Regions from separate parts of the Glaciimonas sp. CA11.2 genome, predicted to be linked through region 1. Evidence: riboswitches for the same ligand, from Rfam matches in the RefSeq annotation. Region 1 holds a riboswitch; the other holds the start of a gene.
What was found. Region 1 has a riboswitch for cobalamin ahead of RGU75_RS07970 (CbtB domain-containing protein). Riboswitches for the same ligand answer to the same signal wherever they lie in the genome.

Region 1 (16,006 bases):
CCGCCGCAGTGACACACAATGCAGTGGTTAAAAGTTATGACATTGGCGCTGGCGCGTTGGGATTGGCGTTGCGTCAATTTGCTAGTCAGGCCGGTATTCTGTTGTCAGCGGACGCCAGTCTGATGGAAGGTAAGTCCAGTTCGGGGTTGCATGCAAATGTGGCGGTTCCGCAAGGTTTGCAGCAGTTGCTGGTTGGCACAGGGTTGACCGCAGTGGTGCAAAACGACGGTGGCTACATTATTATCCGTGCGCCTCAGGTGAGCGACGCATCCTTGACGGAATTACCTGAAATATCGGTCAACGCATCCGCCGGCAGCGGCTATCGTCCTGCACCGAATTCAACGACGCTGCGCTCGGACGCGCCGGTGCTGGACATTCCGCAAATCGTCAACGTCGTACCGGCGCAAGTTCTGAACGACCAGCGCCCGCGCAATATGGACGACGCACTGATCAATGTTAGCGGCATCACACAGGGAAATACCTTGGCTGGCACGCAGGACACGATCATGAAACGTGGTTTTGGGGGCAATCGTGATGGTTCAATTATGCATAACGGCATGCCGTTAGTGCAGGGCCGCGGGCTTAATGCCGCGGCTGAAAGTATCGAAGTATTGAAAGGGCCATCGTCGTTGATCTACGGTATTATGGACCCGGGTGGCGTCGTCAACGTGATCAGCAAAAAGCCGGAGCTGTTGCGCCATACCACGCTTTCGGCCACCGGTTCTACCTACGGTGGCGGCAAAAATGGCGGTGGAGTCACGCTGGATACGACTGGTGCTTTCGGCAATAGTGATCTGGCTTACAGATTGATCTTCGATCAGGTTGAAGAGGACTACTGGCGCAATTTCGGTACGCATCGGGAAACCCTCTTTGCGCCTTCGTTAGCCTGGTATGGACGCGATACGCAAGTCGTAGCCTCTTACGAACACCGCCAGTTTTTGTATCCATTTGATCGTGGTACAGCCATCAATCCGACTACCGGCCGACCGCTGGATATTCCGGCCACGCAACGGCTGGATGAGCCTTATGATCGCATGCAAGGGCAATCGGATTTGGCGCAACTGACGGTTGATCACCAGATCAATGATGTCTGGAAGGCGCATATCGGTTTAAGCTATAACCGCGAAACTTATGATGCCGAACAGCAGCGTTTATTCGGCGTCAACATCATCACAGGTGCGCTAACACGCAGCCACGATGCGACCCATGGCGCGTTAATTATGGATAGTTACGGCACCGCGTATTTGCAGGGCAGGGTTGATATCGCGGGTTTGCGCAATGATATCCAGTTTGGTACCGACTCTGAATACCGACGGATTTTCCGGGGTGATCTCTTGCGCGGCACCACGACCACGAATGGCAACTATTTGCGTCCGGTATATGGTCAGGACAAGTCGGTGTCCACCGTTTCGGCCTCTGACAGCGACCAAAGCGACCAGTTACACAACAGCGCGTTATTCTTTCAAGATTCACTTTATCTGGGTAAAAAATGGATTTTGGTGGGCGGCGGGCGTTATCAGACTTGGTCCCAAATCGCGGGTCGTGGTCGCCCATTTACTGCAAATACCAACACCACCGGTTCGATATGGTTGCCGCGTCTCGGTCTGATTTATAAGGTGTCGGACGAAGTCTCGTTGTATGGCAGTTATACCAAGTCGCTGAAGCCAACGTCGACTATCGCGCCGCTGCTTTCGGGCAATATTATCGACTCCTCGGTTGAACCAGAACAGGCGACTTCGTTTGAGTTGGGCACCAAATTTGATTTTACGACCGCGCTGACCGGAGCCATCGCAGTATTTGATATAAAAAAGAAGAATGTCCAGATTGTGCAATACAACGCGACTTCCAACCTGAACGAATATCGCACCAACGGTGCGGCGGCCTCTCGCGGTATCGAAGTCGATCTTACGGGTCAGTTAACCGAGCGCTGGAGTCTGATTGGCACGTATGCCTACATCAATGCCAAGACCACAAAAGATCCGCTTTATGCTGGCTATCGACTGGCTAACGTAGCCAAACAAACGGCCTCGCTGTACGCAGCGTACGATGCACGTCAGATTTTTGGAAATGACCAATTGCGGGTGGGCGGTGGTGCTCATTATGTCGGCGCACGGGCCATTGATTCTGCCAATACCTTTGAAATGCCGGGTTATACCGTTGCCGATGCGTTTGCCACTTACGACGCAAAAATTGGCGGTCAGGCCGTCAAGTTTCAGTTAAATATCAAGAACCTGTTCAACAAGACTTACTACCCGTCCGGCGTCAATCGGTACTTCGTTTCAATCGGCGATGCGCGTCAGGTCTCGTTCGTCACCAGTGTGGATTTCTGACCTATGAAAACGATTAATGATGCTTTTCCATCGCTGGCCCTGCGAGGCTTGAATGCGCTAGGTGCAGCGCTCCTGTTTGCTGGCGGCGCGTTGTCCGGCAATTCTGCGCTGGCGCAAGAAAATAGCTTGTTAGCGGCGATCACACACCACTACGCTGCCTGGCAGTGGTCATAGTTGGGGTTTTGCGGCACAAGATCCGACCCGTCCTTACCTTTTTATTGCCCGCCGTGAAAACGGACTCACGGTGTTTGATGTTGAAAAACAGCGCGTAGTACGCTCTCTCGATAACAGTGTGGGCGCAAATGCCGTGGTTTTCGTGCCGAGTGTGGATCGGGCTTACATTACCAACATGGACGGTTCTCTGACGATCGTGCGGTTATCCGATCTGATGACGCTGAAGCGCATTCCGGTAGCCGACGCAAACCTGAATAGTGCAGTCTACGAACCCGTCACTGGATGGGTGATTATCGCCAGCGGCCGCCGTGCAGACAAGTCGACTTTATTCGTCCTCGATCCAAAAGAGGACAGAATCGTCGCGCAACAAGATGTCGACGTCAAGAAAATTGATCCTCTTGTCGCTGTAGGTGACGGCACGATATTATTACCGATGCGGGATGAAGGCAAGGTCATGCGTATTGCAGCAGCAAGTCTGAAGACTAGCGCAATCTGGCGCTTTGATGGCTGTACGCAGCCAAGCGCACTGGCGCTTGATCCGCAAAATCGCCGGTTGTTCGTGGCTTGTCGCGGCAACTCACCTATTTTGGTTGTGGCCGATCTCGACAGCGGTGCGTTAAAGGCATCATTGCCCATCACGCATGCGGTCAATGCAGTTGCTTACGACGCAAAACGTCGGCGACTGTTGGTAGCAAGCGGTGTAGATGCGAATCTGACCGTGATCGCGCAATCGGGGCCAAATGACTATCGAACATTGGGTTTTGTCGGCACGCGACCCTGGGCGCACAATATGGCTTACGACCCTCAACGCGGTCAGGCGTATTTGTTCACGATGGATTTTACGCAACCAGCTCCGGGGCCGGACCTGAAGAAGCAAGATCCACAGTTTCATGCGGACTCGTTTTCGGTTTTGACGATGCAATTGCGGTAATACGGCACATGCGCATCTGGCGGCAATATCAATATAGCGCCGACCTGGCGCTGATGTGATTGGTTACACAGGCGCTAGCATGCATGGAATAATAGGCGCGGCAAAATTGTTTTGCCGACACTTACCAGACCATGATCAAAAAAAATAACCTTAGCGCATCCGCCAGTATTCCGCGCACCACTACGATCAATGACGTTGCGCGGGAAGCACAGGTCGGCAAAACCAGCGTCTCGCGTTATCTGAACGGCGAGATGGATGCGTTGTCGGAAGAGTTGCGTAAACGGATAGCGCGCGCTATCCAAAAGCTCGATTTTCGGCCGAATCAGATGGCACGTGGTTTAAAGCGAGGCCGTACGCGTCTGATCGGCATGGTCGTGGCAGATATCACCAATCCTTATTCGGTCGAGGTGATGCGCGGTGTTGAAGCTGGATGCCAGCAGCACGGCTATATGTTGATGTTGTGCAATTCGGCCAACGAACTGAAGCTTGAGCAACGCTATCTGGAGTTGCTAACTAATTATCGGGTAGAGGGATTGGTGGTCAATCCAATCGCGCTACCGGAGGAAGATCTGGAAGCGATCACGCGCACTGGCGTTCCGTTGGTGTTGATCGATCGTCGCGCCAGCCGTATTAAATGCGATATGGTTGGCCTCGACAATGACCAGGCTGCGAGGCTGGCGACGCAACATTTGCTGGATCAGGGTTATACGGCAATTCATTTTTTGACCGAACCTATCGGACTGATCAGTAGTCGCCAGGAACGCCACCACGCGATGCGCGCACTGGTTGATGCCAGCGCCGGAAAATGTCTCAGTGTCACCTCAGAAGTTGATCTGCGTGAACCGGCTACGCTTGATGCGGCATTGCGGCACTGCCTGGCGAGTACTGCCTTGCACCGGACTGCCATTTTGGCAAGTAACGGTCGCGTGCTTTTACGCGCGGCGCTTGCCTTACGTGAATTGGGCGCGCAATGGCCGAAGGATATCGGATTGCTCGGTTTTGATGATCCGGAGTGGGCAGGTTTGGCGGGCGCGGATATTTCCAGTATCCGGCAACCAACTTTCGATATAGGCCATGCCGCTGTCGAATTTTTGATACAGCGTATTGATGGTGTGGCAACTTCTGCGCGAGTACTCAGTTTTCCGGGCGAGTTAAAGATACGGGGCTCAACCCTCAACGAGATATCACAAAAAAAACCTTGACGAGGCATTTTTTACCGGCTATCTTGGAATCGGTTCCAAGCTATTTTTGCCTTATGAATTGTTTCTTTATGGGGAAAATTAATTAGTCACCAATTTTTTACGTCATAAAATGGAAACGGTTCCATCGCGTTGAATTGAAAAATAATGGAGCGTGTCACGCCGAAATTCAGGGTAAAAAAATAAAATATTCGAACATCTGCTGCACCGAGCCAACAGCGCCGTCAGCAAATCAGGAGACAGTTTTGCCGTTACCAAAGATCGTTATTGTCGCCTCATCTTTTGGCATAGAGTCCGTCATCAAACAAGGCCACGCCACGCTCGTGCCGCTTGCGGTGGCTGCCGGTGCGGATGGTATTGAGATCCGGCGCGAGCTATTTCATGATGCCGTTTGCCATAGCGTTGACGCGCTGCAAGCGCTGGCAAAAACACTCAATAGTCAACAGTTGCTCGCTGTGTATTCCGCGCCCACACCGTTATTTCTCGACGATGGCGCGCTCAATCTGGATGCACTTTCGGATCTGTTGCGCGAGGCCGAAGCATTAAACGCATCGTCCCTCAAACTCCAACTCGGGCATTTCGCGGGTGACGTTGACGTTAGTGCGTTGCGCGCCACATTGGCGGCCAGCAACGTTGCGTTATTAGTCGAAAACGGACAACTCCAAACCGGTGGACGAATCGCCGACTTCACCAATTTCTTCGCCATTTGTAGTATGGCAAAACTGCCTGTCGGAATGACTTTCGATATAGGCAACTGGATATGGGCGGGCGAAGATCCGCTCCGGGCGGCGCAGCAATTAACTCCCTACGTGCATTACATCCATTGCAAAGGCGTGGAGGGCGAAGGCATGCGGCGTTTTGCGGCCGCGCCCAATGAAGATACGCTGGCTTACTGGCGCAAGTGTCTGGCAGTATTGCCAAAGACCGTCCCGCGTGGAATCGAATACCCGCTGCCTGATCAGGGAATCGGGCCCGCCGCGAAGCAACATGTTGCACAGTTACGGTCGGTTTGACTATGGACGATAAAGGTTATTGAGGGTTATTGCCTTTGGACGTTATTTAATTTAGATGTGATTGCATTAAAAATGCCATATCAGGATTTACGGAGAATGTAATGAAAGAACTTGATGTTGTGACTTATGGCGAAGCCATGACCTTGTTTGTTGCCACCGAACCTGGCGATTTGGGTGACGTCACTTCCTTTGTCAAACGGGCCGCGGGTGCCGAGCTTAACGTCGCTATCGGGTTGGCGCGTTTAGGTTTTAAGGTTGGCTGGGCCAGTCGTGTCGGCGCGGATTCCTTCGGGCGTTTTATCCTCAAGACACTCAACGACGAGAACATCGATACGGGTGCAGTGACCATTGATGACCGTTATCGCACCGGCTTTCAATTAAAGTCGCGCAGCGACGATGGCAGCGATCCGCAAATCGAATACTTCCGTAAGGGTTCGGCGGCCAGTCATTTGTCATTGGCCGACTATAAGCCGGAATACTTTGGCGCAGCGCGTCATTTGCATTTATCCGGCGTAGCGCCGGCAATTTCTGAAACCTCATTCGAACTGGCGCTGCATATCGCGCAGGAAATGCGCGCCGCAGGAAAAAGTATCAGCTTCGATCCCAATTTGCGCCCAACCTTATGGGCCTCACGCGATGTGATGATCGCACGCCTGAATAAGCTGGCCGCCTATGCCGACTGGATCATGCCCGGCTTAGAGGAAGGACGGATTTTGACAGGATTGCAAACACCGCGTGAAATTGCAGACTTCTATCTGTCGGGCGGTGCTAAAGGTGTCGTCATCAAGTTAGGTGAAAAAGGTGCCTACGTACGCACCGCCGACCGTGCGTTAACCGTCGAAGCATTGCCGGTCGCAAAGGTAGTCGATACGGTCGGCGCGGGCGACGGTTTTGCGGTCGGCGTGATCAGCGCCCTGCTGGAAGGGCGCGATCTGGCGTTTGCGGTAGAGCGCGGTAACCGTATCGGTGGCATGGCTATTCAAGTCATCGGCGATAGCGAAGGATTGCCCACCCGCGCCAGATTGGATCAGGAAGAGTTGGCGATAATCTGATTTGTTTCGGATGAAGGCTGGATGATTTTTAAGAAGCCGATCTGAATAAAAAAACAAGATTCAACAAGTAATTCAAAAATTAAAATTCACTCTCAACATAGATTCAAAACTAAAGAGAAAATCATGGAGACAAAAACATTAGCAGTACGGCGTTGGTGGTACATCATGCCGATTATATTTATCACATACAGTCTGGCATATCTGGATCGCGCCAATTACGGTTTTGCCGCAGCAGCAGGGATTAACAGCGATCTCGGCGTCTCGCATGGCACGTCATCGTTGATCGGTGCTCTGTTCTTTTTGGGCTATTTCTTCTTTCAGATTCCAGGCGCGATGTATGCGCAGCGCGGTAGTGTCAAAAAGCTGATTTTCTGGAGCCTTATTTTGTGGGGCGCGTGCGCTGCGATGACCGGAATGGTCAGCAATATCCCCATGCTGATGGTGATCCGCTTTACGCTTGGCGTGGTCGAGGCAGCGGTGATGCCAGCGATGTTGATTTATATCTGTAACTGGTTCACCAAAACCGAACGCTCACGTGCCAACACGTTTTTGATCTTAGGCAATCCCGTCACGGTGTTGTGGATGTCGGTCTTATCAGGTTATCTGGTCAACAGTTTCGGCTGGCGTCACATGATGATCGCTGAAGGTATACCGGCAGTAATATGGGCGGTTATCTGGTGGTTTGTGGTGCAGGATAAACCGGCTGAATCGACCTGGTTATCACCGCAAGAAAAGGCTGATATTAAAGCCGCGCTGGAGTTGGAGCAAGCGGCGATGAAGCCGGTCCGCAATTATGGTGAGGCATTCAAGTCGCCAGCGGTCATGAAGCTTTGTGCGCAATATTTTTGCTGGAGTATTGGTGTGTATGGCTTCGTATTGTGGCTGCCATCTATCCTTAAAAATGCGTCGTCTATCAGTATGGTCGAAACCGGCTGGTTATCCGCAGTTCCTTATCTGGCGGCGATCATCGCCATGTTGCTGTCGTCATGGGCGTCGGATAAATTGCAGAATCGTAAGCTGTTTGTATGGCCAGCTTTGTTGTTGGCCGCATGTGCTTTTCTGGGTTCGTTCCTGATCGGGACCGGTCACTTTTGGTGGTCTTACACGTTACTGGTGATTGCCGGTGCCGCGATGTATGCGCCTTACGGTCCATTCTTTGCAATTGTTCCCGAGCTTCTCCCTAAGAACGTTGCCGGTGGCGCGATGGCGTTGATTAACAGCATGGGTGCGCTCGGTTCTTTTCTGGGATCGTATGTGGTCGGGTATCTCAATGGCGCAACCGGAAGTCCGTTGGCGTCCTATCTGTTCATGGCAGGTGGTTTGCTGATGTCGGTGTTGCTGATGCTATGGGTAAAACCGCCAGTGGAAGTGGTCGCGCCGCGTCATTTGCAACCGGCAACACGCTAACTATCCAAGGTGAAATACAAGCTATGCAACCAATAATCGTACTCTACAAAAAAGTGCCGGAAGATGTGCTGGCAATGTTGCAAGAGCGCTCTAAAGTACTGCAATTTGACAGCGTCAATGACGGTAATCGGGAGGCGTTCATCGCTGCATTAACCAACGCCGAAGGCATGATCGGTGCGAGTTTAAAAATCGATGCCGCGATCCTTGATGCTGCACCAAAACTGTTGGCGATTTCGACAATCTCGGTCGGGACCGATCAATTCGATGTAGATGATCTGACCCGCCGCAATATCGCGTTGCTGAATACACCAGACGTTCTTACACAAACCACTGCCGATACCGGCTTCGCTTTGATTCTGGCGACTGCACGGCGGGTAGTGGAAATGGCCGATTATGTGCGTGCTGGTGAATGGACGCGTAGTATCGGCGAGGCGTGTTTTGGTACCGACGTGCAAGGGAAAACGTTGGGTATTATCGGGATGGGTCGCATCGGCGGGGCTATCGCCCGACGTGCCGCATGTGGTTTTGGGATGCGGGTGTTGTACACCAACCGCACGCCCAACGTCGCTGCCGAAAAAGCCTACGGAGCGCAACTTACACCGCTCGATGATTTGCTGAAGACCTCCGATTTTGTGTGTGTTACCGTACCGCTAACGCCCCAAACTGAACGCATGATTGGCGCGCGCGAGTTGGCCTTGATGCCATCCCGGGCTATTCTGGTCAACATTTCACGCGGCAGTATTATCGATGAGTCGGCGTTAATAACCGCTCTGGAAAACGGTCAGCTTCGGGGCGCAGGGCTTGATGTATTTGAGCGCGAGCCGTTGCCGCAAGATTCGCCGTTATTGCGCATGAAAAATGTCGTCGCGCTTCCGCACATCGGTTCGGCTACGCATGAAACACGGCACGCAATGGCGGTCTGTGCAGCGCAAAATTTGATTGATGCTTTGGATGGCAAATATTCAGGGAACATTGTCAATCCAAAACGCTAACCCGACCAATATCTTGATTGACTGTATTGATGACACAACGCCCTCTTCAGTATTTCCACTATTTTTTAAAATGGAAATACTGAAGAGGGCGTCATTTTTTTACCTGTGCAGTGCGCTATCGAGGTGATCCGAAACATTCTGGCGATAGGTTACCGCCAACGCAAACGACATCCATCACGGATGTCGTTTGAAATACTTCTAACCCATTAACCGCAAGCTTTGCCATGATCGGCGTGATAGCCCTTGGTTTTTGCGTCAGCTTCTGACATGTAAGCACCCGCTTTGGTTTTGCCGTAATACTTGGTGTTTTGGCAGTGATACACCTTGGTGCTGGTATTTGCCCACACTAAACCGGGACCGCCACCGGGAGCGACCGCCGAGCTAGCAGTCGACGCTGCGCTTGGGGCAGCCATTGGTTTTGATGCTGGCGCTGGTGTTGCAGCCGGTGTCGCTGCTGGTGTTGTGGCTTTGGTCGCATACCAATCCTTCACGCCTTTATGGCCAGAACATGCACCACTTTTGGTTGCGCCGGAGTAATAAGTGCCATCTTTACATAGGCCGGTGCTTCCTGCGGGAGCGCCTGCCGGTGCCTGGGCATAGCTTCCGGCCGATGTCAGCAAAGCTAAGGCCAAACTTGCGGAGAGTAATAAAGTTTTCATTTTAAGTTCCTATACAGTAAGAAAAGTAAAAAAATCAGGTAAAAAGAGGAAAATGTTAGCCTTCTTGTATGCAACAACTAGCCCGATTTTGTCGATTTACTTTGATGGCGCGGGTTGTGTCGTTGCGGCTTGATTTTTTTGTTCAGCAGCTTTTTTGTTGGCCATATGGCGTCCAACCACACAACCACCAGCCGCACCGAGTACGGCATGGTGGCCCGCCACATGACCGGCAACGCCACCTACTGCAGCACCCTTCAAACAGCCTTTGGCCTCGACCAGTCCAGAGGTTCCGGCAAGGGTGAGTGCGCAGGTCAGCACAAAGATAATTTTTGATCGCATAATGATTCCTTTTCAAAAAATGTACGTCTGATAGCAATACAGAAACGCGCCTAAAGCCAAACTGGTTGACCCAGTAACAATTGTTTGCAAATAACCCCAGATGGTATTGTATATAGTTGATTTTAGGCAACGTAAGCGACGTTTGCCTCGCCTAATTATTGAGCGTTAAGTTGTGGCTTTCATCGGTGGCCGATGAGCAAGTTGCCCACATTCTTCCAGCAGCTCAACCCCTATCAAACCAGGTGGCTATCAATTCTCATTTTTCATTTTTCATTCAATAAAAAACGGCATGACCTGGGCCATGAGCGCTTCTGGTGCTTCTTCCGGAATATAGTGACCGCAGTCGAGGGCCTTGCCGGTGACGTTTTTGGTGAGTAGCTGCCATTCGTTGAGAGGATCGAAACACTTTTCGATGACGCCATGCGCGCCCCACAAAACTAACGTATCGCACTGAATTTTCTTGCCGTCGGCGAGATCCTTACGTTCGTGTTCAAGGTCAATGCTGGCGCTGGCGCGATAGTCTTCGCAAATGCCGTGAATGGTGGCTGGATCACTCAGACAACGCAGGTATTCAGCATACGCCTCCGGCGTAAATGGTCCGAGACCTGCGCTGCGTGCGCCGATGGTGTGCTCTAAATAGGCTTCGGGATGCGCGCCGAGTAGTATTTCGGGAAAGGGAGCGGGCCTGATTAAAAAGAACCAATGATAGTAAGTGCTGGCAAATTCCATCGTAGTTTTTTCATACATTGCCAGCGTCGGCGCAATGTCCAGCAAAACCAGTTTGAGAATCGCATCAGGATGGTCAAGTGCCATACGGTACGCAACGCGTCCGCCGCGGTCATGTCCCATGAGTAAAAATTGCTTGAAACCTAACGTTTTCATTAAGTCAATTTGATCCTGGCCGACGGTGCGCTTGGAATAATTGCTGTGATCAGCCAATCCGACTGGCTTGCCGCTATCGCCGTAGCCGCGCAAATCAGCAGCAATTACGGTGAAGTGTTGCGCAAGTTGTTGTGCCACTTTATGCCAGATCACATGCGTTTGTGGATGGCCGTGCAACAAAAGCAACGCTGGTCCATTGCCTCCGCGAACATAATTTATGTGCGTACCGTTGACCTCAGCGACGTGACGTTCAAATCCTGTAAACATGGTGTTTCTCCTCTTTATATTTGGATGAATTGTATAGCGCTTCTGTTGTTAATATTTCATTACAATCTGTCTTTAAAAGCCCGAAGTGGAGTGACGCCGAACTTGTTGTCGCATCTTCCCGCACCGCGGCACAACTAAAGGCACACTGACATTAGCTTAACCGGTGTCAGTTAAACCTTTCAGTAACACTGGCAAACGCTATTAGATCATCCAATAGAAACAAAGCAGCTTCAACTTGCATCTTGATAAGTCGCAACCTATACTCGGCGGGTAGCAATAGCTTTAGGTGTTTTGCGTGCAGTCGTGCGTAAAATTAAACGGGAAGTCGGTGCGTGCCCAGGCATTAATCCGACGCTGCCCCCGCAACGGTAAGCGAGTAAAAAGTTTGCAGTACGCCACTGTGCCAACGCATGGGAAGGCGCGAACTTCGAAGTCTGTCAGCAGATTTCACCTCGTGAGCCCGGATACCGGCCTAAAGTGTTATGCAGTTTGTGTCGCGGCGGGCGATTCAGATGGATTGCCTTGCCTTCCTGTGCACCCCGTCTTGTATTTCCTCGTCTTTTGCTGTCGCGCTTTCTGCATTCTTGCTGCACCTTTATGCCTTCCTGGTCACACTCCGTTCTGGTGCGGAGGCCGTGTGCCAGTCATATCGTTGTAAGTTATAAAAAAGGAAGATCGCTATGGCAATATCCTCAACTGGTCTTATTGATCACATTGTTACGGCAGCCCCTGCCGCCACCTGGAAAGATCGCGTTATTCCAGCATTGCTGAGTGCAATAGTCGGTCTATTGCTGGTTTACGCGATGGGGTTTTCTCACAACATGACATTGCATAATGCGGCGCATGACGGTCGTCATTCGGCTGGATTCCCATGTCATTGAGCGGGACTAACACTGGTGATTTTTTAGCAATAAAGCCGGGGGTTAAGCGCTTTATATCGTCAGTTCTGCTGGCTGGATTATTCGCCGGATTGGTACTCACCGCGGTGCAAAAAATACAAGTAACGCCGATTATTGCTCAGGCGGAAGTTTACGAGGAAGCGGCTGCACATGCGGCTGCAATCAAACCAGCGTCAGCGATAGCAAGCCTGCCTCCAGCGTCATCGGTGTCAACGTTGCCACCTTCCGCGACAGAGCATCATCACGAGGCGCAGGAATGGGAGCCGACCAACGGCATCGAGCGCACGCTTTATACCGTGATGGCAAACGTGACGATGGCGGTCGGTTTTGCACTCTTATTGGGTGCAGCGATTTTGCTACGTGGTGGCATTAGCGGTTGGCAAGAGGGATTGTTGTGGGGACTTGCCGGATATGTCGTCGTATTTGTTGCCCCTTCACTTGGCCTTGCCCCCGAAGTGCCGGGGACGCAAGCTGCGCCATTACTTGACCGGCAATTGTGGTGGACTGCTACAGCGACGCTGACAGCCATTTCTTTGGCTCTCCTCGTTTTTGGGCGTCATTGGTCGTTGAAATTGCTCGCTGTAATGTTGATTTTGACGCCGCATTTATTGGGTGCGCCAGAGCCGCAGATACACGGCGGTGCAGCGCCAGCTGAGTTAGCGAGGGCGTTTATTGTCGCAACAGCGATTGCAAACGGCCTATTTTGGCTTGCTTTGGGAGGCGCTTTCGGCTTTTTGAAGCGTCAATTTGGCGACCCCAAAGGCTAAATTTATCGCAAAAAAAGTAGCAGTCGAGCAAGTGTATTACGTAATATTACGTTTTATTTTTGACCGTGATGCAATTAAATGGAACTAGCTGATTGTGGATATGTTTGATGGATCAATTGCTGTTTTTATGTGCAATTTTTGATTCCTCTCATTCTTAACAATCATCATAGTCCTTCTATGAAATAACTGCACTAGCTGTTGTATGTTCCAAAGAAAAGCTTATGAGAACCCATTCCCGACACATTTTTATGTGTACCGGCCCACGTTGTACTGAAGATGGTGTGCGTGCTGAAGCCATGTTCGGCATTCTTGGCGCTGCCATTGATGCACGGCCGGAGTTGCGCGTTAAGCGCACGCGCACCCACTGTATGGTTGCCTGCAAAAATCAAGGCCCGTTGGCGTTGGTCTATCCGGAAGGAATATGGTATCGCTGCGAAGATGCGACCGCTATTGAGCGCATCGTCACCGAGCATCTTGAAAACGGTCATGAAGTGACTGATCTGGTGTTTCATCGACTTGGTAGCGGCGACGTCGTAACAGAGAAAGAAACCGATGTCTGACGCGCCACCTTATTCTCCTGGTTCTGCCATCGCGTTGCTAACGCACACCGCCAATGATTTAACGGTATTGCTCAGCGCTAAAAGCCAATTGCCGCAGGATTTTCCGCTCGTGACCGGGATCAACCTGCAAACGCTAGATAAAGAATCTCACATCGCTGATCTGTTGTCGGGTGATCTGGCTGGCACGCGGATTATTATTTTGCGTGTGTTGGGACGATTGGGAGGCGTGCCGGGTTTTAACGAACTACTACGCCATGCACGTGACAATGGTTGTTATCTGATTGCCATCAGTGGCACGGGTGAGCCCGATCCTGAACTCGCCGCCGTCTCGACCGTCTCTTCAGCCGTGGCAGAGCAAGCGTTGTCTTATTTTCATGCCGGTGGCAGTGTCAACCTCGCGCAGTTGTTGCGCTACCTTTCGGATCATCTGATGTTGACCGGGTTCGGCTATCTACCAGCGCAACCTTTGCCGGACCATGGCATCTATCACCCCGATCTGGCGGAGGGCGCGACGACAGCCGATTGGATGGCTGTGCACTCGGCGCAGGATAAATGTGACCGGCCGGGTGTTGGCATCGTGTTTTATCGCGCCCATTGGATGAGTGGCAACACGCGCTTTATCGACGCGATGATCGCGGCACTGGAACAACGCGGCATGAACGTTTTGCCGGTGTTTACATCCTCGTTGCGCAGCGGCGCCGATGGTGAATCCAACTTGCCGACCGCGTTGCGGTATTTCACGGCAGACGGAAAAAGTGGTAAACGGGAAAAAAAATCAGCGCTAATCGATGTCTTGATCAACACCACCGCGTTTGCCATGGGCGAGATTACCCCGGGCGGACCGACTCCCGCCGGATGGTCGGTATCGGTGCTGGAACAACTTAACGTTCCCGTGTTGCAAGCGATCACCAGCGGCATGACGCAAGATCAGTGGCAACAATCTGCGCGGGGTATGAACCCGCTGGATGCGGCGATGAACGTGGTTTTGCCAGAGTTTGATGGCCGTATCATTACCGTCCCCATTTCTTTCAAGACCAAAGCTGCCAGCGCCGCTGGTCAGATGATGGAATATGCACCGATGCCGGATCGCATCGCCAGAGTGGCGGGACTGGCACAGCGATTTGCGCGCCTGAAACATACGCCAAACGCGAATAAGCGCGTGGCATTTATTTTTACCAATGCCAATAGCAAAGCCGCCCAAATCGGCAACGCGGTCGGCCTTGATGCGCCCGCCTCGTTGATGGCAATTCTGCGGGCTATGCAAGCGCGAGGTTACCAAACGGGGGAGTTGCCGGAGAACGGCACCGCCTTGATTCATGACCTAATTGATCGCTGCGCGTACGACAATACCTATCTCACCGAACAGCAGTTACGCAACGCGGTTGGACGCGTTCCAGCCGCACAATATGCGCAGTGGCTGGCCGATTTGCCGCCAGAAATGCAAGCGCGCATGGTCGCCCAATGGGGCGCAGCACCCGGTGCGGCCTATGTGCACGACGATCACGTAGTGTTGGCAGGAATCGCGTTAGGCAATACCTTTGTCGCATTGCAGCCGCCGCGTGGCTACGGGATGGACCCGGACGCGATCTATCATCAGCCGGACTTACCGCCGACGCATCACTATTACGCGTTGTATCGCTGGCTGCGTGACACATGGCGCGCCGATGCGATCGTCCATGTCGGCAAGCACGGCACGCTGGAATGGTTGCCCGGCAAAGGTGTTGGCTTGTCGGAAAATTGCTTTCCCGATGCGCTGCTCGCGGATATGCCCTTGTTTTACCCGTTCATTATCAACGACCCGGGCGAGGGCGCACAGGCCAAACGGCGCGCGCACGCGGTCGTTGTCGATCACCTGACACCACCGATGACCACCGCCGACACATACGGCGCATTGGCCCAGTTGACGCAATTGGTGGATGAGTATTATCAGGTCGAAGTACTGGACCCCAGCAAGTTGCCGCTGTTGCAGCAACAAATTTGGGAACTGGTCAAACAGACCAATCTCGATTCTGATTTACAGGCAAGATTGCTGCACCACGATCATGACCACGACCACGACCACGACCATGACCACGGTCATGGAAACGGCGCACACGATCACCATGATCATGAAGCAGAGCATGATCATCCCCATGCTCACGACGACAAACTACCCGCCGCGCTCAGTACGTTGGACGGTGCGGGGGTTGCGCATCTAATCGAAGATCTGGACGGTTATCTGTGCGAACTTGGCGCGGCCCAAATTCGCGACGGATTGCATATTCTCGGCGAGCGTCCAGCCGATAATCAGTTAGTAGACATGCTGGTTTCGCTGGTACGACTGCCGAATCAGGATGTGCCGGGCTTGCAGGAAGAAATCGCCAAACTCTTTGGCTTGAGTATGGATATGTTGCTCGACAACAAAGGTCGTCGTCTAAACGCCGATCCCGCGCTGGCACGTTTGGCGCAGTGCGCGATTGTGACCCGCGCCGATGCCTTAGATGCGATTGATGTGTTATGTCGCCAACTGTTCGTCGCACTGCAAGAAAAAGCCTT
Region 2 (16,006 bases), 3.0 Mb from region 1:
ACTGAATGCAAGCTTCTGTTGCTGACGCACGCTTTTGAACAACTGGACTGCATCGCGGTCGAATTTCGTACACATTTCTTTAATCTGCAAAGCCGTGCTGGTATTGAGCGACTGGGCGCTAAGTTGGATGGTATTTTGCGGCACCATCAGATTTCGCCAAACGGTACTTTGCGTGATACGTGCGTGTACAGCATTATTGCTGGTGAATGGCCGACGGTGAAGGTGCACTTGAATTACCAACTTACCAAGCCGAGATGATGAGTAGTTTTATGGAAAGCTGCCCTCGCTGCATTTTGTCGTATTAACTTTGTGGGAGCATGTTTTCTGCGGTGGATAAACCTTAACGCTTGCGTGTTCGCCAAAACTACTAGATACTAAAAATGTCTCTGAAAAAGAGGGATTCGGGATTGGAAACCTGATTTATCCAAAGCGTACGAACGGCGCAATGCCGTTTTTTTTCGTGCGAAAACCCTGTTACGCCTTCTTTGGGCGGTAATGGTGGGGAGGCTTCGGCCTGCCGGTTGCTTTGGATACTGGTTTTCCAACCCTGCCATTTTCCGCCCACCCCGCTTGGAAACGGGGCGCGGATTAAACACTATCCAAGGAAGTTGCCATGTCTGCAAACGCTCAAACACGTACCGTAAAAACGATCGATATCCTGGACAGTCTCACGATTCTGCACAGTCGTACTTCTGCGGTCCTCGCTGCTTTGTCCATGGCATTTGACAGCGAGTACGACCAACTTCAAAAATCTACCATTCAGGAAGTCTTGGAGACGGCGCAATCTCTACTGAAAAAAGCACAAGAGGAAGTATTGGCACTAAATGGGTCTGTTGCCTGATAAAGGAACTGTAGACTGACATACAACTAACCGTTCGTTAAGTTCATGGACAACTTCAAGAAAGATATTATGGATGAAAAGGGTTTCGTTGAAATTCATAACATACGGTTAGCTTATCAACGCTGGCCCGGCTCGCAGCCACCGATTATGCTCATGCATGAGGCGCTTGGATCAGTTTCGATCTGGCGCAATTTCCCTGTCGAACTGGCGCGTGTTACGGGTCTCGAGGTGATTGCATGGTCGCGGCAGGGTTATGGTGACTCTGATGGGCTTTTAGGCCAGCGTCTGCCGGATTATATTGAGCAGGAAGCGAAATTGGTACCGCAGGTGATGGATGCATTGGGCGTGACTCAGGCGCATTTATTCGGTCATAGCGATGGTGCATCAATGGCGATTATTGCTGCTGCGCTGTTTCCCGAACGTGTGCTCTCTATTGTGCTGGAAGCGCCGCACGTGAATGTCGAGCAGCAGGCGATTGCAGGTATTGTTAAGGCTAAAAAAGCCTTTGAAACGACTGACTTTCGTCTAAAACTCCAAAGGCATCATAAAGATGTTGATCAGGTTTTTTGGTCTTGGTACGACACATGGGTCTCGCCGGTTTTTCAAGACTGGAATATCGAGCAATTCCTGGCGGATATTCACGCGCCAACACTCGTTATTCAAGGCGTGGAGGACGAGTATTTCAGCATGAATCAAGTCGATTTGATCGTGGCGGCTGTGCCGAATGCACGGTATGTTGCCCTTGCGCATTGTGGCCATTCACCCCATCGGGACCAGCAAGATGATGTGTTAAATGCCGTGGTGGATTTTGTGGCGTAATGTATGCCGCATTGCTCACCACATTTAGCGTCAATTACTTCATGTGGTGAGGCACTCTTTTTAAATCTATTGTTGTGCGCATAACACATTGTATTTGTGGATAGTAAAAAGGTCTTAGAAAGCGGTCAAAATTGTAACATTATTATTATTTTGATAATGATTCGCCGTCTTCTTTAAATGTTGCAGTGCATGATGGCGTCTGGAACCGTTATAATTTCGCATTCATTATTTTACCCATCCTTACAAGACGAGAGACAACATGAGCTTGAACGACGTATCCTCAGGGCGTGATTTGCCGAATGATTTCAATGTGATCATTGAAATTCCAATGAATGCTGATCCAATCAAATACGAAGTCGACAAAGAGTCGGGCGCGATTTTTGTTGATCGGTTCATGGGTACGGCGATGCATTATCCGTGTAACTACGGCTATATTCCGCAAACCTTGTCGGATGACGGTGATCCAGTTGACGTGTTGGTGATCACACCTTTCCCGTTGTTTCCTGGGGTGGTTGTGCGCTGCCGTCCTATCGGCGTGCTGAAAATGTCGGATGAAGCGGGTCAGGATGCCAAGCTATTGGCCGTGCCAGTCGATAAAGTGTTGAGTATCTACACGCATTGGCAAAAGCCTGAAGATATGAATGAATTGCGCCTGAACCAGATTCAACATTTCTTTGAGCATTACAAAGATCTGGAAAAAGGTAAATGGGTCAAGATTGATGGTTGGGGCGGTCCAGAAGATGCGCGCGAAGAAATTTTGGCGGGTGTGGCAGCTTACAATAAAACATTGGAAGCAAAATAATTTTTGCTTCCTTTTAAGATAAGCGCACTTCGGTGCGCTTTTTTTATGCCACGCAAGAAATAACGCCTGCGATTATGTTGAGTGGCTGCAAGTAATTAACACTAAAACGGTACAACTTTTGCCCGTTCAAGTCCGCTTGATGCATCGTTTGTTGTTGATAGGCGTCACTTAAGCATTATTTGTTTGGTTTGAGTATCAGCATGAGTTTTGCGCCGAATTGATTCAAAGCCAGTCCGCATAATACGAGTAATCCCGCCACAATTTTCCACCATTGCAACGGTTCGTCTAACACCAGCGTTGCGCTCAGCATTCCCACTACCGGCACTAATAATGCAAATGGCGCGATAGTGGCCGTCGGGTATTTGCGCATCAGGACGGACCAGATACCAAAGCCGATGATCGTATTTGGATACGAATTAAACAGTACCGCGCCAGCGGATATCCAGGTGAAGTGGCTGATTGCATTGGTCCATGAAGCGGGGCCTTCGGTCAAAAATGATGCCAATAATAAAGGTGGCACGGCGATTAACGATCCCCATACTACGAGCGCCAATGGATTGACTTTGCCGATGGTTTTGGTGACGATGTTGGCTGAGGCCCAACTCACGCCAGCGCAGACCACGAGCAAGAAGCCGATGAAAGTGGCAGTGCCATCAACATGGATGGCAACCAGGGCCATGCCAGCTAATGCGATAAACGCGCCAATTAATTGTGCGGCGCGTGGACGCTCCTTTAAAATCAAGACTGCTAATCCGATGGTGAAGAAGGCCTGAAGCTGTATCACCAACGACGCGAGTCCCGCCGTAAATCCCAGATGCATGCCCGAAAACAGCAACGCAAATTGCAGCGCAAATTGGAATAGACCGTAAGCGATCAAAAGACGCCAGGGTATGGCTGGGCGCTTGATGAAAAATATCAATGGTATCGCCGCAAAAATGAAACGCAGGGCCGAGAAAAATAAAGGTGGTAAGTCATGCAGACCTATTCGGATGACGACAAAATTAAAACCCCAAATGGTGACGGTAAGAAGTGCGAGAAGAATGTCGGTCGGTTGCATAGGTGAGGTTCTGCGTGACAGGGCCATCTTACGGATGGGCGCTGCGTGGTAGCAAATCTTTCTGATCGATAAGGAAGGGGTAACGGTTGGTGGTGCGGTGGTGCTTATGCGTCAAGTTGGTCGACTGTGGTCGCGCGCCAAGACGCAAAGCGGGTATTAGGAAATCAACCGTCGCCTTTGAAGGGATTGCGATCATTGAGTTCATCCATATAAGCCTCAATGTCATCGGTTTCCCTCTCTAAAAAATTGGCGACGGCGTTGGAAAAATCTTGGCGGGCGAGCCAATGTGCTGACCAGGTTTTCTGTGGCAGAAATCCACGCGCCATTTTATGTTCGCCTTGTGCGCCGCCCTCAAAGCAACCGATTTTTTGCGCAATGCAAAACTCTAAGGGTTGGTAATAAGCGGTTTCAAAATGTAGACAAGGGACTTCTTCAATTGCGCCCCAATAGCGACCATACAAGGTTGTCTCTGTGTGAATCAACAGTGATGACGCAATTGGTCGTCCCGCGCGCTCGGCCACGATTAATAAGATATTTTGTGGCATCGTCGCACCGATGCGTTGAAAGAATGCCAGGTTTAAATAAGGTGTGGAATGATGGGCAGAATAAGTATGGCGATAGCAGCGATTAAAAAATACCCAGTCTGACTCTGTTGCATCGACACCGCGTACGTGTCGGAAGGTGACGCCAGCCTCGGCGACCTTACGCCGTTCGGCACGAATGTTTTTGCGTTTTTTACGTTCTAATGTATCGAGAAATGCATCAAAGTCACGATAACCCGGATTGAGCCAATGAAACTGGACGCCGCTGCGCAATAAAAATCCTGCCGCATGCAGCGCTTTGGCCTGTTCTGGCGGCGGGTACAAAATATGGGTAGAAGAAGTCTGCGTATCTACGCGTAAGGTTTTCAGCAGGTCGATCAACGCCGCAGCGGATGCCGCATCGCGCGCCAGCAGGCGACTGCCGGTAACGGGCGTGAATGGAATTGCCGACAGCAACTTTGGGTAATACTCCAAACCGCTACGCTGATACGCATCCGCCCAGGCCCAGTCGAACACGTACTCGCCATACGAGTGGTATTTTACGTACAGGGGAAGCGCTGCCATCAATTGCGGCACGGTTGCCGTATCGTTAGTGTTTTCCTCAGCGTTATCCCACAACGTTAAATATTGCGGTTGCCAGCCAGATTTTTCGGAGGCGCAACCGGTTTCGTGCAATGCGTGCAAAAACGCAAAGGATAAAAATGGATTGTTCTCTGCTTGAAGCGCAAGCAAAGCATCCCACGCGGGTTGCCCAATTTCATCCAGAGAGGAAACAATGCGGGGTGTAAATTTCAATGTTGGCGGTGGTGGTGTTTGCTTATTCACTTAGTCAATACGATCTGGGAAGCCAGAGATTACGAGGAAAGGATTGAGTTTAGCACTCTCGGAGATAATCTTCTGGCATGACTAATAAAGGTTGGCGTCATGGAAGTTTCTGCTATTACAGGCCTTTTTATGCCGAGTGTTCGGTCCAGTTTCGCGAACAATGGCATGGTGGTCATGAGAATAAATAGTCAAGAAAACCGTATCGTAGTGACTTTTCATCTGGGCTTTGAAAGCCTTTAGGGCCACGGGAAGACAACTTTTTCTGTGTTTAAGTGAGGGTTGAATGGGGTTTATAAGCTCCTAAACGTTTTATAAAAGAGAGACGATCAGGCTAAACAGTGAGAATAAAGCGCAATAGCAATCCAATAAATATGTGATTAGCCGGGCGCAAGCAACAAATAGCGCATGCGAAGAGATAAGCAAGCGGAAGATAGGTTATACATAAACGATACGCATGTGACACCCATGCGATAATCGGGGCTTGAATTTGTTATTTCGCCTAATTTCGCTGTTTTCATCATCAATTACATTTCATATTCATCGCCATGACAGTCAAAGTCGCCATCGCTCAAATCAATAGCACCGTCGGTGATCTTGCCGGTAATCGCGCCAAAATCGCTGAATTTGCACGTCGTGCCGCTCAGCAGGGCGCGGACATCGTATTAACGCCGGAGTTGTCGTTGGTGGGCTATCCGCCAGAAGATTTATTATTACGTCAGGCTTTCTACGATAAGACTGAGGAAGCAATGACCGCATTGATCGCGGACCTGGCAGATTTACGTGACGTACATGTTGTGGTCGGCCATCCCATTTTGCAAAATGGCGCACGTTTTAATGCTGCATCCGTGATCGTTAATGGTGCGTTGTCAGGTACTTATTGCAAATACGCGTTGCCGAACGATGCTGTTTTTGACGAGAAGCGTTATTTCTCAGCCTCTGATGTGCCATTTGTTTTTGAAGTAAAAGGCGTTCGTTTCGGTCTGAATATTTGCGAAGATACCTGGTTTTCGCATGCGCCCGCGCGCGCGCGTGCCGCTGGCGCGCAGGTTTTATTGGTGCCGAATGGCTCGCCGTACCATATGAACAAGCAACATCTGCGCTACGACATCATGCGGGCGAACGTCACGGCAAAAGGTTTGTCGCTGGTGTATGCCAATCTGGTGGGCGGGCAGGATGAATTGATCTTTGACGGTAACTCGTTTGTGATGGACCAGTACGGTGAAGTCGCGGCGCAGCTGAAGCACGCGCAGGAAGACTTGCAGATCATCGAATTTGATGGCGCGACACCGCTGGTTGGCCCATCCTCGATTACGCCTACGCAGTCGGTAGAGGCGCAGGTCTACCAGGCCTTGGTGTTGGGCGTGCGCGACTATATTGGTAAGAATGGTTTCCCCAGTGTCTTGCTGGGTTTGTCTGGCGGTGTGGATTCGGCATTGGTGTTGGCGATCGCGGTCGATGCGCTGGGGGCTGAAAAAGTACGCTGTATCATGATGCCGTCTCCTTATACAGCAGAAATGTCGTGGGTTGACTCGCGCGATATGGTGCAGCGACTGGGTGTGCGCTATGATGAAATATCCATTAATGATTGTTTCAGCGCTTTCAAATCCACGTTGGCTAGCGAGTTTGAGGGCATAGCTGAAGACACTACCGAAGAAAACATCCAGGCGCGTATTCGTGGCACCCTGCTAATGGCGTTGTCGAACAAATTTGGCTCAATTGTATTGACCACTGGAAATAAGAGCGAAATGGCAGTGGGGTATTGCACGCTGTATGGTGATATGGCGGGCGGTTTTGCTGTTATTAAAGATATTGCCAAGACGCTGGTGTATCGCTTGTGCGCATATCGAAATACGCTGGGTGAAGTGATTCCCACCCGCATTTTGACGCGTCCACCGTCGGCCGAACTGCGGCCTGATCAGACTGATCAGGATTCGCTGCCGCCGTATGATGTGTTAGACGCCATTATGCAAATGTACATGGAAGAGAATCAGAGCATTGCCGAGATCGAAGCCGCCGGTTATCCGATTGAAGATATTCAACGTATTACGCGTCTGATCAAGATCAACGAATACAAGCGTCGACAGGCACCGGTTGGTTGTCGTGTGACGCACCGTGCGTTTGGTCGTGACTGGCGTTACCCGATTACTTCAAAGTTTAAAGAGTGAAGCTTGGAGCATGACATAATTGTGTCGAGCGCTCTTGGTCTCCTTTTCTTTCTTCCTGTATCAAAAGATTTTTGTTAATTGCATAAAGGAGTTGTCATGAAGCAAATTACTGCCATTATCAAACCGTTCAAACTGGACGAAGTACGCGAAGCGTTGGCCGAAGTCGGCGTCAATGGCTTAACCGTCACTGAAGTCAAAGGTTTTGGTCGCCAAAAAGGCCATACCGAGTTGTATCGCGGCGCGGAATATGTCGTCGATTTTTTGCCAAAAGTAAAAGTTGAATTGGTGATTGACGATGCGCTTGCTGAGCAAGCTGTTGATGCCATCATCAAAGCTGCGCGTACTGGCAAGATTGGTGACGGTAAGATTTTTGTCCGCGAAGTCGAGCAAGTTATCCGCATTCGTACCGGCGAAACTGGTTCGGAAGCGGTATAAGACGCTTTAAGACAGGGCTTTAAGACCGGACTTAAAAACCTGGCTTTACAGCACGCATGGTTGTATCGGCTCGTCGTAACATCGTGTATCTGCCAATTCCTGATGCGGAGTTTAGGTGGAATACAGACGGGCCGCGCTGTCTTACCTTTGACGCAGAACGCATTACCGCTGTGCGCGCATGTCGGCAGTATGTGGGCAGCAACACCTTTGCTGCCGTTTTCTGAAGTGTTTTGGCGCAAACGTTGTATCGTGGACGCCGCGCAGATTCTAGAAACCATTACAGAAACACATCGGACAATATCGCCATGCAGATTCCTCACATTGTATCCATTCAGGATAGCGATCTCAGTAATACCATCACCACTGTCATCAATAATAAAACCAAGCCGTTAGGCAGTTTGGGTGCGTTAGAAGCAATCGGCCTTCAAATCGGATTGATCCAAAAAACCACGCGTCCGACATTCATCCAGCCAGCTATCCTTATATTCGCCGCTGACCATGGTGTCGTCGCCGAGAATATCTCTGCTTATCCACAAAGTGTGACGTGGCAAATGGTTGAAAATTTTCTCAACCAAAATGCGGCGATTAATGTTTTTGCACGTCAAAATAATTGCGCTTTGCAGATAGTTGATGCTGGTGTTAATCATGATTTCGGTTGGCCTCCTCAGTTAATCGGTAAAAAAGTCGGTTTCGGAACGCGAAATTTTGCTAACGAGTCGGCGATGACCGCTGAGCAATGCACCACAGCCATGGAACACGGCATGGACCTGATTGGGGGGCTAACCGGCAATATCGTTGGTTTTGGAGAGATGGGAATCGGCAATACCACCGCAGCGGCGGCCATCATGCACAAGATCACCGGCTTGCCGCTGGTCGATTGCGTGGGGGCGGGAACCGCCTTTGATGCTGCCCGAATTTTGCATAAGCAAAATGTGATTCAGCGTGCGGTCAGTTTTCACGGTGGCATCGTTGCGCCGCTTGATGTATTGGCGACATTTGGTGGTTTTGAAATCGCCATGATGGTCGGTGCGATGCTGGCTGCTGCCGAACGCCGCATGGTTTTGCTGATCGATGGATTCATTGTTACCAGCGCATTACTGGTCGCCGCACAGTTGCGTCCCGAAATCCTGGATTACTGCATTTTTGCGCATTGCTCGGACGAGCGAGGCCACCAACAGATGTTGACGTTCCTTAAAGCGCAACCATTACTGCAATTAGGTTTGCGTTTGGGCGAGGGTACGGGCGCAGCGCTGGCATTACCTCTGGTGCAGGCGGCGGTACTTTTTATGACGGAAATGGCGACCTTTGACTCGGCAGCGGTTGATTCTATTTCTACGCCTCCGCATGCACAGTGAATACTGAATAGCCATGTCCAGCATGCGACCCAGTGCGTTACGCTCGCGTAGTCTGACCAAAGCAATCACCCATCAAGTGCGGTTATTCTTCGTTGCGCTGCAATTCTTTACGCGACTGCCCATTCCCGGCTGGGTTGGGTTCGATCCTGCATGGTTACAGCAAGCTTCGCGTTATTTTTCGGCGGTGGGGATTGTTGTGGGTGCTGTGACGGCAGCGATTTATGCGGCGGCGGCCCATGTGTGGCCGCCCGCGGTGGCGGTGTTGCTATCGACCATTGGCGGCATTTATCTGACCGGTGCGTTCCACGAAGATGGCTTTGCTGATAGCTGTGATGGTTTTGGCGGTGGTTATACTGCCGCCCGTATTCTTGAGATTATGAAGGATTCACGGGTTGGTGCATATGGTGTCATCGGCATGGTGTCGATGCTCGGTTTGAAATTCACGTTACTCGTGAGCCTGCCGTTCTGGGCGGTCGTGGCAGCGTTACTAACGGCCCATCCTATTTCCCGTTTGATGGCGAGTAGTTTGATTTGGCGGCTGACGTATGTCAAAGCCGAGGGCAAGGCAAAACCATTGGCAGAGCAGATGTCCGGACCTGAATGTGGCGTGGCGATGGCTTTCGCTGCGTTACCTTTATTGGCAATCGGTGTTTTGGGTTGGGCGCCTTGGGCGGGGATAGCCGCTGGTCTGGTGTGTAGCGCTATTGCTACCTTGTGGCTCGCCCGCTTTTTCGTTAAGCGCATTGGCGGTTATACCGGCGACTGTCTGGGTGCCGTGCAGCAGGTGGCAGAAGTGACCTTTTACCTTGGTTTATTGGCTGCCATGCCGCTTTTAAAATGATGTACTTAAGATAATGATGCAACTCCATCTTGTGCGTCATCCGAAGCCGAGCACGCCAGGAGCTGTATCCGACTTGTGCTACGGGCGTTCTGACCTCCTTGTATCCGAAGAAGAAAATACGCGTTTGTTGCATCAATTGATAAAGGTACTGCCAAAGCCGGTCCTGATGTTTTCTAGTCCGCTCCTTCGATGCGCGGGGTTGGCGGATAGTTTGTCGCGACAACCGGGTTGGCCGGCACCGACTCTTGATCACCGTCTGGTGGAACTGGACTTTGGAAAATGGGAAATGCAATCCTGGCAGGATATCCCGCGTGATGAGATCGATGCATGGGCGGGCGCGGTGATTGACTATCGACCGGGTGGTGGAGAAAGCGTGATGCAGATGGCGGCACGCGTGGATGCGTTTTATCGTGCGTTGCCGCGACTTCATTCACCATCATCGAGCAGTGGCGAAAATAACAACAATGGCGATGATGTTGCCGTCATTTGCCATGCAGGGACTATTCGCCTCCTTTTAGCCTGCCATGCCTTATCCCAGGAGGCTTCCATGCCAATCGGAGCGTCAAGGGCGATTGCGGATATTGCGCGAAAGGCTGCCAACGCAGCCCATAAGATCGGTTACGGCGAAGTGATTTCGCTAATCTGCTGATTTCGCTGGGATTTTGCACGCGGATTCGAAGATTTATTGTTGCTGTAAAGGCAGATGAATATTAGAATGCCGGTGCTTTTGGTGCTCGCGAACACGGCTGTGTTCGCAGTTAAACGGGAAACACGCGATACGTGTGCTGCCCCCGCAACGGAAAACAAGCGTCTCAATTTGCTTAATGAATGACTGGTTGAATGACCGGTTAATGTCGGCCTATTCACTATGGCCGATAATTGCAGCGTAGTTGCTGCAAAATATTGATTACACATTGTGACAAGCTGCCTCTAACACCACTGTGTTTCGCGCGGGAAGGTAAGGCAGTTGGACTTGGTAGCCCGGATACCGGCCAGTAGCAGGTGGAACTACTTTTAAGGCGGTACGGACGATCTGTCGCGAAATGCGATCCGGCAACTTTGCTGGATTGATTGTTCAGTGCAATGTCTTGCGGAGGTATTTCTTTTGAATCCAGCGCGCGGGGAGGCGAGCTGGTGGTTGTTTTCTTGCTTAAATTATCATGACCCTAACTGTTTCACCGACCCATCCGCGCCGCGCTGCGCGAATGATTGGGCCTTTGTGCCTTTCTACGCTTATTATTTCTACTTTTTCCGCATCCAGTTTTGCTCAGGAAGCCTCGGATAAGTCACTAGAGCCCGTTCTAGTCACAGCAACACGCACGCCACAAAAAGCCAGTGATGTGATCAGCGACAACGTGACGATTTCTGCCGAAGACATTGCGCTATCGGGACAAACCTCGCTGGTTGAACTGCTGCAAAAGCAACGTGGAATTGAAATCACTGCTAACGGCGGTCCTGGTACTTCGGCATCGGTATTCATGCGCGGTGCAGCTAATAATCAAAATATAGTATTAATCGATGGCGTCCGTGTCGGGTCTTCCACGACCGGCGGCGCTACATGGTCCAGCATTCCATTGTCACAAATTGATCACATCGAAATCGTGTATGGCCCTTTGAGTAGTTTTTATGGCGCTGACGCAATGGGTGGCGTGATTCAAATTTTTACCAAGAAAGGTTCGGGCGCGCCGCGTTTGACTGCATCTGCCGGTGTCGGCAGCTATGGTACCCGCACCATGGATGCGAGTATTTCTGGCGCGACCGAAGGCGACCATCGTTTTAGTTACGCTATATCGGTGGCGCATGAAAATGCAGATGGGTTTTCAGCGACTAAGCCAGACCCTTCGCCGTATAGTTCTTATAATCCAGATAAAGACGGCTACAAAAAAGATAGTGCCAGCGGACAGTTTGGGTTGGAGCTGGCAAAGGGCCAGGAAGTTGGCGTGACCTTTTTGCAAAGCCGGTTGAATGCGCAGTACGACGATGGTTCGGATTTCGACACGCGTGTCGTGCAAAAACTTGAAAATGTGGCTGTGTATTCGAAAAACCAGATTCTGCCTTGGTGGAATAGTAAGGTTCAGGTGTCGCAAACTACCGATAAATCGACTTATATCAGCAGCGATCAGCCGGATGGGATCAGCGATGTAACGACTAAGCAGAATAATTACAGCTGGCAAAATGATTTGTTCATCGGGACAGACGTCTTGCAGTTGTTGGCTGAGCGACGTGAGGAGGAGGTTTCTGCCACCGGTTTGTCTGGTGACCGGACGACCAATTCGGTTGCTGCATCGTACCAGTTGAAGCGTGGAGATCATCTGGCGACCGTTAGTATCCGGAATGATAATAGCTCGCAATTTGGTACGCATGCGACTGGTAGTCTTGGGTATGGCTATCGTTTGAACCAGGACTGGCGGGCTAATGTCAGTTATGGCACTAGTTTTCGTGCGCCGACTTTCAATGAGTTGTATTACCCCGGTTATGGTGTTGCGGCGAACAAACCGGAAAAAGGTAAGAATGCGGAGGTGGGGTTGGTGTATGACAATGGGACTTCGCAGTTAAATATTTCTTACTATCACAACAAAATAACTGATTTGATCGTCTCGACTACGACTTGTCCGGTTGAGCCGGATAGCCATCCTTATGGTTGTGCTTATAACGTTGATAAGGCGACGCTTGAGGGGGTTTCTTTTGGCGGCAGTACTAAGTTGGGTAATTTTGCTTTGCGTGGTTCGCTGGATGTGCAGAATCCGCGGGATGATACTAGTGGGAAGTTGCTGGCTCGGCGTGCGCGGCAGCATGGAACGGTGGCGCTTGAGTATGGGGTTGGGGCGTTGAAGTCTGGTGTTGAGATGGTGGTGTCTGGTAAGCGGTACGATGATGGGGATAATCAGGTTGTTTTGGGTGGGTATAGTTTGGTTAACTTGTATGCTAGTGTTGATTTGACTGGGAAGTGGTCTTTGTTTGGGCGGTGGAATAATGTGCTCAATAAGGATTATGAGTTGGCGCGGTATTATGGGACTGCTGGGAGTAGTTTGTTTTTGGGTGTTCGGTATGGGTTTCGGTGATTGGCTGGGGTGTGGTCGGTAGTCGGTAGGTTGGGGGGCTTTTGCTCCGTGGGGGCTTGTCGGGGGTAGCCCGACAGCTAGTTACTTTTTCTTGCTTCGGCTCGGCGCCCCCGCCAAGAAAAAGTAACCAAAAAGAAGGCGACCGCAACTGACGCTGCCCTGCGGGTCCCCAAGTATTTCAGCCGCCAGTCGGGTTGAAAGACCAACTCGCTACGCTCAAACATGTCTTCCAACAATTCCCGACTGACAGCTGAAATACTTGGCAGCGTCCATGACGGAGTACGTCAACTTCAACTTCAAGAACAACCGCAACGTCAACTGTGGCTGCGCCTGCAAGTTCAAGAGCAACGTCAACTGTGGCTGCGCCTGCAAGTTCAAGAGCAACGTCAACTGTGGCTGCGCCTGCAAGTTCAAGAGCAACGTCAACTGTGGCTGCGCCTGTAAGTTCAAAGGCAACGTCAACTGTGGCTGCGCCTGCAAGTTCAAAGGCAACGTCAACTGTGGCTGCGCCTGTAAGGTCAAAGGCAACGTCAACTGTGGCTGCACCGGCGATTGCGTTGGTATTGACGGTTTTGATATTTGGGTTTTGTTTTGAATTATTTTTTTGTGTTTGAAAGATTGCGTGATTAATAGTGGAGCTTTGAAAAAATCGTCAATTTCTTCTACGCGTGGGTCGCGGGATGGGCGGCGGGCGATTTTGGTGTTGGGTGGGTTGGGTTTGTTGGCGTTGGTTAGTATTGTTTTTGCTTGTGCGGTTGGTTCGGTGACGTTGTCTTTTTCTGATATTTTTGGCGCTTTGAGTGAGGTGTTGCGTGGTGCACCTAAAAGTATGGCGGCGACTTTGTTGCAGTTGCGGTTGGAGCGGGCTTTGTCTGGGTTTGTGACTGGGGCGATGTTGGCTTTGGCTGGGGTGATGATGCAGGCGTTGTTGCGTAATCCTTTGGCTGATCCTTATGTGCTGGGGGTTTCTGGTGGGGCGGCGGTTGGGGCGTTGTTTGCGATGCTTTTTTTTAGTGCGGCGTGGATGATTGATGTGGCGGCGTTTGCGGGTGCGATTGTTGTGGCGTTGCTGTTGTTTGGTTTGGCTTATCGGGATTTGCGGGGTGGGATTTCGGATGGTAACGCGCCGTTGCTGTTGTTGACTGGCGTGATTGTGGCTTCGGGTTGCGGTGCTTTGGTGACGTTGATGCTGTCGATTGCGCCGGATAGTCGGTTGCGTAGTATGGTGTTTTGGTTGATCGGCGATTTGTCGGGGACGCAATTGCGCTGGTTGCCTTGGATTGTTTTGAGCGGTGCACTTATTTTTGCTTTACGCAAAGCACGGCATATTAACGTCATGGTCATGCAGGCAGAGGCGGCGGCGACGTTGGGGATTCATGTGGCGTCGTTACGTAAGGGGTTGTTCTTTTGTGCGGCCTTATTGACTGCTTGCACGGTGAGTAGCGCGGGCGCGATTGGGTTTGTCGGGTTGATTGTGCCGCATGCGTGTCGGTTTGCGCTGGGACCGGATCACCGTTTGTTGTTGCCTGCTGCGACCATTGCCGGTGGCACGTTTCTCTTGTTGGCGGATACATTGGCGCGTACTGTTATTGCGCCAACACAATTGCCGGTCGGCGTGATTACGGCCTTGATCGGCGTGCCGGCATTTCTATTACAACTGCACCACATTCGCAAACGATGATGACATCTCCAACACTGATGCGCACCCGGTCTGTCGATTTAACTATCGAGGGTCGTGCGCTGGTCGCGGGTTTGGATTGGGATCTGCATCCTGGCCAGCTTTGGTGTGTGATCGGTCGCAACGGGGCTGGGAAGAGTACATTTTTGCGCTGTCTGGCAGGTTTGCGCTTGCCCGATGGCGGGGTAGTGGAACTGGCTGAAAAACCGTTATCACAATGGGCGTTGGAAGGGCTGGCGCGGGTTCGCGCGTTTTTGCCACAAGGAACGCGTGACGCCTTCGGTTATCGCGTGATTGAAACCGTATTGGCGGCGCGGCATCCGTATCACGATACCCGCTATTGGGAATCCGATACTGATCAGGAAACCGCTTTAAGTGCGTTAAGAGCGCTGGATGTAGAAGCACTTGCCGAACGTGATATTCGTACCTTGTCCGGTGGCGAGCGTCAGCGGGTGGCGATTGCCGCTGTGTTGGCGCAGGATACGCCGTTATTATTGCTCGACGAGCCTGCGAATGCGCTGGATCTGGCGCATCAGGTTAGCGTGATGCGTTTATTGGACGAACTGTGCGCGAACAGTGAGTCGCCCAAAGCCATCGTAATGGTAAGCCACGACTTGAATCTGGCGCATAGCGTGGCGAGTCATGCGCTGCTGCTGATGGGAGATGGAGGTTGGCGTGCCGGGCCGGTTGCCGAGGTGATGACAGCACCAATTCTGAGCCAATGTTTAGGGCATCCGATCGAGATCATCACGCACGAAAATCGGTCTATTTTTATTCCTGCGTAGCGCGTATGTAATGGGTCGGTTTCCATCTAAGTGTCGAGAAAAAATTTTCTATAAATAAATGTAGTTGATTCATTGCTCGTTACATTCCTACACGATGCTTCTACTTCTAAACGTGGCGCTAAAAACTTTCGGGCGTTAATAATTTTGTATATCGGAATATTATTGTGAAACCGAACATCGTAAAGCGTATTTTCTTAATGACGGTATTGCTCATCAGTGTGCAACTTTCAGTCATAGTAAATGCTTCAGGAGCGGCTATTATAGTCAAAGATGACGCAGGCAATATCATCACGTTAGCGCAGCCAGCTTTGCGCGTAGTGACAATGGCCCCGCATATTACGGAATTAATATTTGCCGCCGGTGGTGGGTCCCGAATAGTCGGTACAGTCAAGTACAGCGATTATCCGGTTGCTGCAAAAAGTATTCCTCGAATAGGTGACAACAGCCTGCTGGACATAGAGCGGTTGATTGCGCTCAAACCGGATTTATTGGTGGTATGGCGACATAACAGTGCCGATCGTCAATTGGAACAATTACGAAAACTCGGCATCCCATTATTTTACAGCGACCCACGCAAGTTGCGCGATATCCCGGACAGCATCATCCGTCTAGGCCGACTATTAGGCACAACTGGTGACGCAGAAAAAGAGGCAGCCGCGCTAGGTGAAAAAATTGACGCTCTCGCTTTTAAATACCAGAAACGTCCTCGCGTCCGAGTTTTTTATCAGGTATGGAGTCGCCCGCTGTATACGCTCAACGGCAGCCAGATTGTCAGCGATGCGATCAACGTATGCGGCGG

Region 2: it holds a riboswitch for cobalamin, as region 1 does, so the genes downstream of both, RGU75_RS21065 (TonB-dependent receptor domain-containing protein) here and RGU75_RS07970 (CbtB domain-containing protein) in region 1, are expected to answer to the same signal.

Annotation. Positions count from the first base shown of each region.
Region 1 is NZ_JAVIWL010000001.1:1,840,150-1,856,155, forward strand. It holds gene RGU75_RS07915 (TonB-dependent receptor) at 1-2,330, shown strand, start outside; gene RGU75_RS07920 (hypothetical protein) at 2,334-2,504, shown strand; gene RGU75_RS07925 (hypothetical protein) at 2,575-3,435, shown strand; gene RGU75_RS07930 (LacI family DNA-binding transcriptional regulator) at 3,567-4,637, shown strand; gene RGU75_RS07935 (TIM barrel protein) at 4,880-5,647, shown strand; gene RGU75_RS07940 (sugar kinase) at 5,749-6,699, shown strand; gene RGU75_RS07945 (MFS transporter) at 6,823-8,106, shown strand; gene RGU75_RS07950 (NAD(P)-dependent oxidoreductase) at 8,130-9,098, shown strand; gene RGU75_RS07955 (DUF3761 domain-containing protein) at 9,305-9,757, opposite strand; gene RGU75_RS07960 (hypothetical protein) at 9,854-10,096, opposite strand; gene RGU75_RS07965 (alpha/beta hydrolase) at 10,367-11,245, opposite strand; cobalamin riboswitch at 11,513-11,736, shown strand; gene RGU75_RS07970 (CbtB domain-containing protein) at 11,926-12,126, shown strand; gene RGU75_RS07975 (CbtA family protein) at 12,117-12,911, shown strand; gene RGU75_RS07980 (ferredoxin) at 13,133-13,471, shown strand; gene RGU75_RS07985 (cobaltochelatase subunit CobN) at 13,464-16,006, shown strand, end outside.
Region 2 is NZ_JAVIWL010000001.1:4,869,926-4,885,931, reverse strand. It holds gene RGU75_RS21120 (GNAT family protein) at 1-258, shown strand, start outside; gene RGU75_RS21115 (hypothetical protein) at 614-841, shown strand; gene RGU75_RS21110 (alpha/beta hydrolase) at 887-1,660, shown strand; gene ppa (inorganic diphosphatase) at 1,920-2,462, shown strand; gene RGU75_RS21100 (EamA family transporter) at 2,638-3,519, opposite strand; gene RGU75_RS21095 (GNAT family N-acetyltransferase) at 3,684-4,886, opposite strand; gene RGU75_RS21090 (NAD+ synthase) at 5,432-7,051, shown strand; gene RGU75_RS21085 (P-II family nitrogen regulator) at 7,148-7,486, shown strand; gene cobT (nicotinate-nucleotide--dimethylbenzimidazole phosphoribosyltransferase) at 7,792-8,841, shown strand; gene RGU75_RS21075 (adenosylcobinamide-GDP ribazoletransferase) at 8,864-9,682, shown strand; gene RGU75_RS21070 (histidine phosphatase family protein) at 9,696-10,331, shown strand; cobalamin riboswitch at 10,394-10,694, shown strand; gene RGU75_RS21065 (TonB-dependent receptor domain-containing protein) at 10,843-12,744, shown strand; gene RGU75_RS21060 (hypothetical protein) at 12,967-13,188, shown strand; gene RGU75_RS21055 (iron ABC transporter permease) at 13,385-14,425, shown strand; gene RGU75_RS21050 (ABC transporter ATP-binding protein) at 14,422-15,207, shown strand; gene RGU75_RS21045 (cobalamin-binding protein) at 15,372-16,006, shown strand, end outside.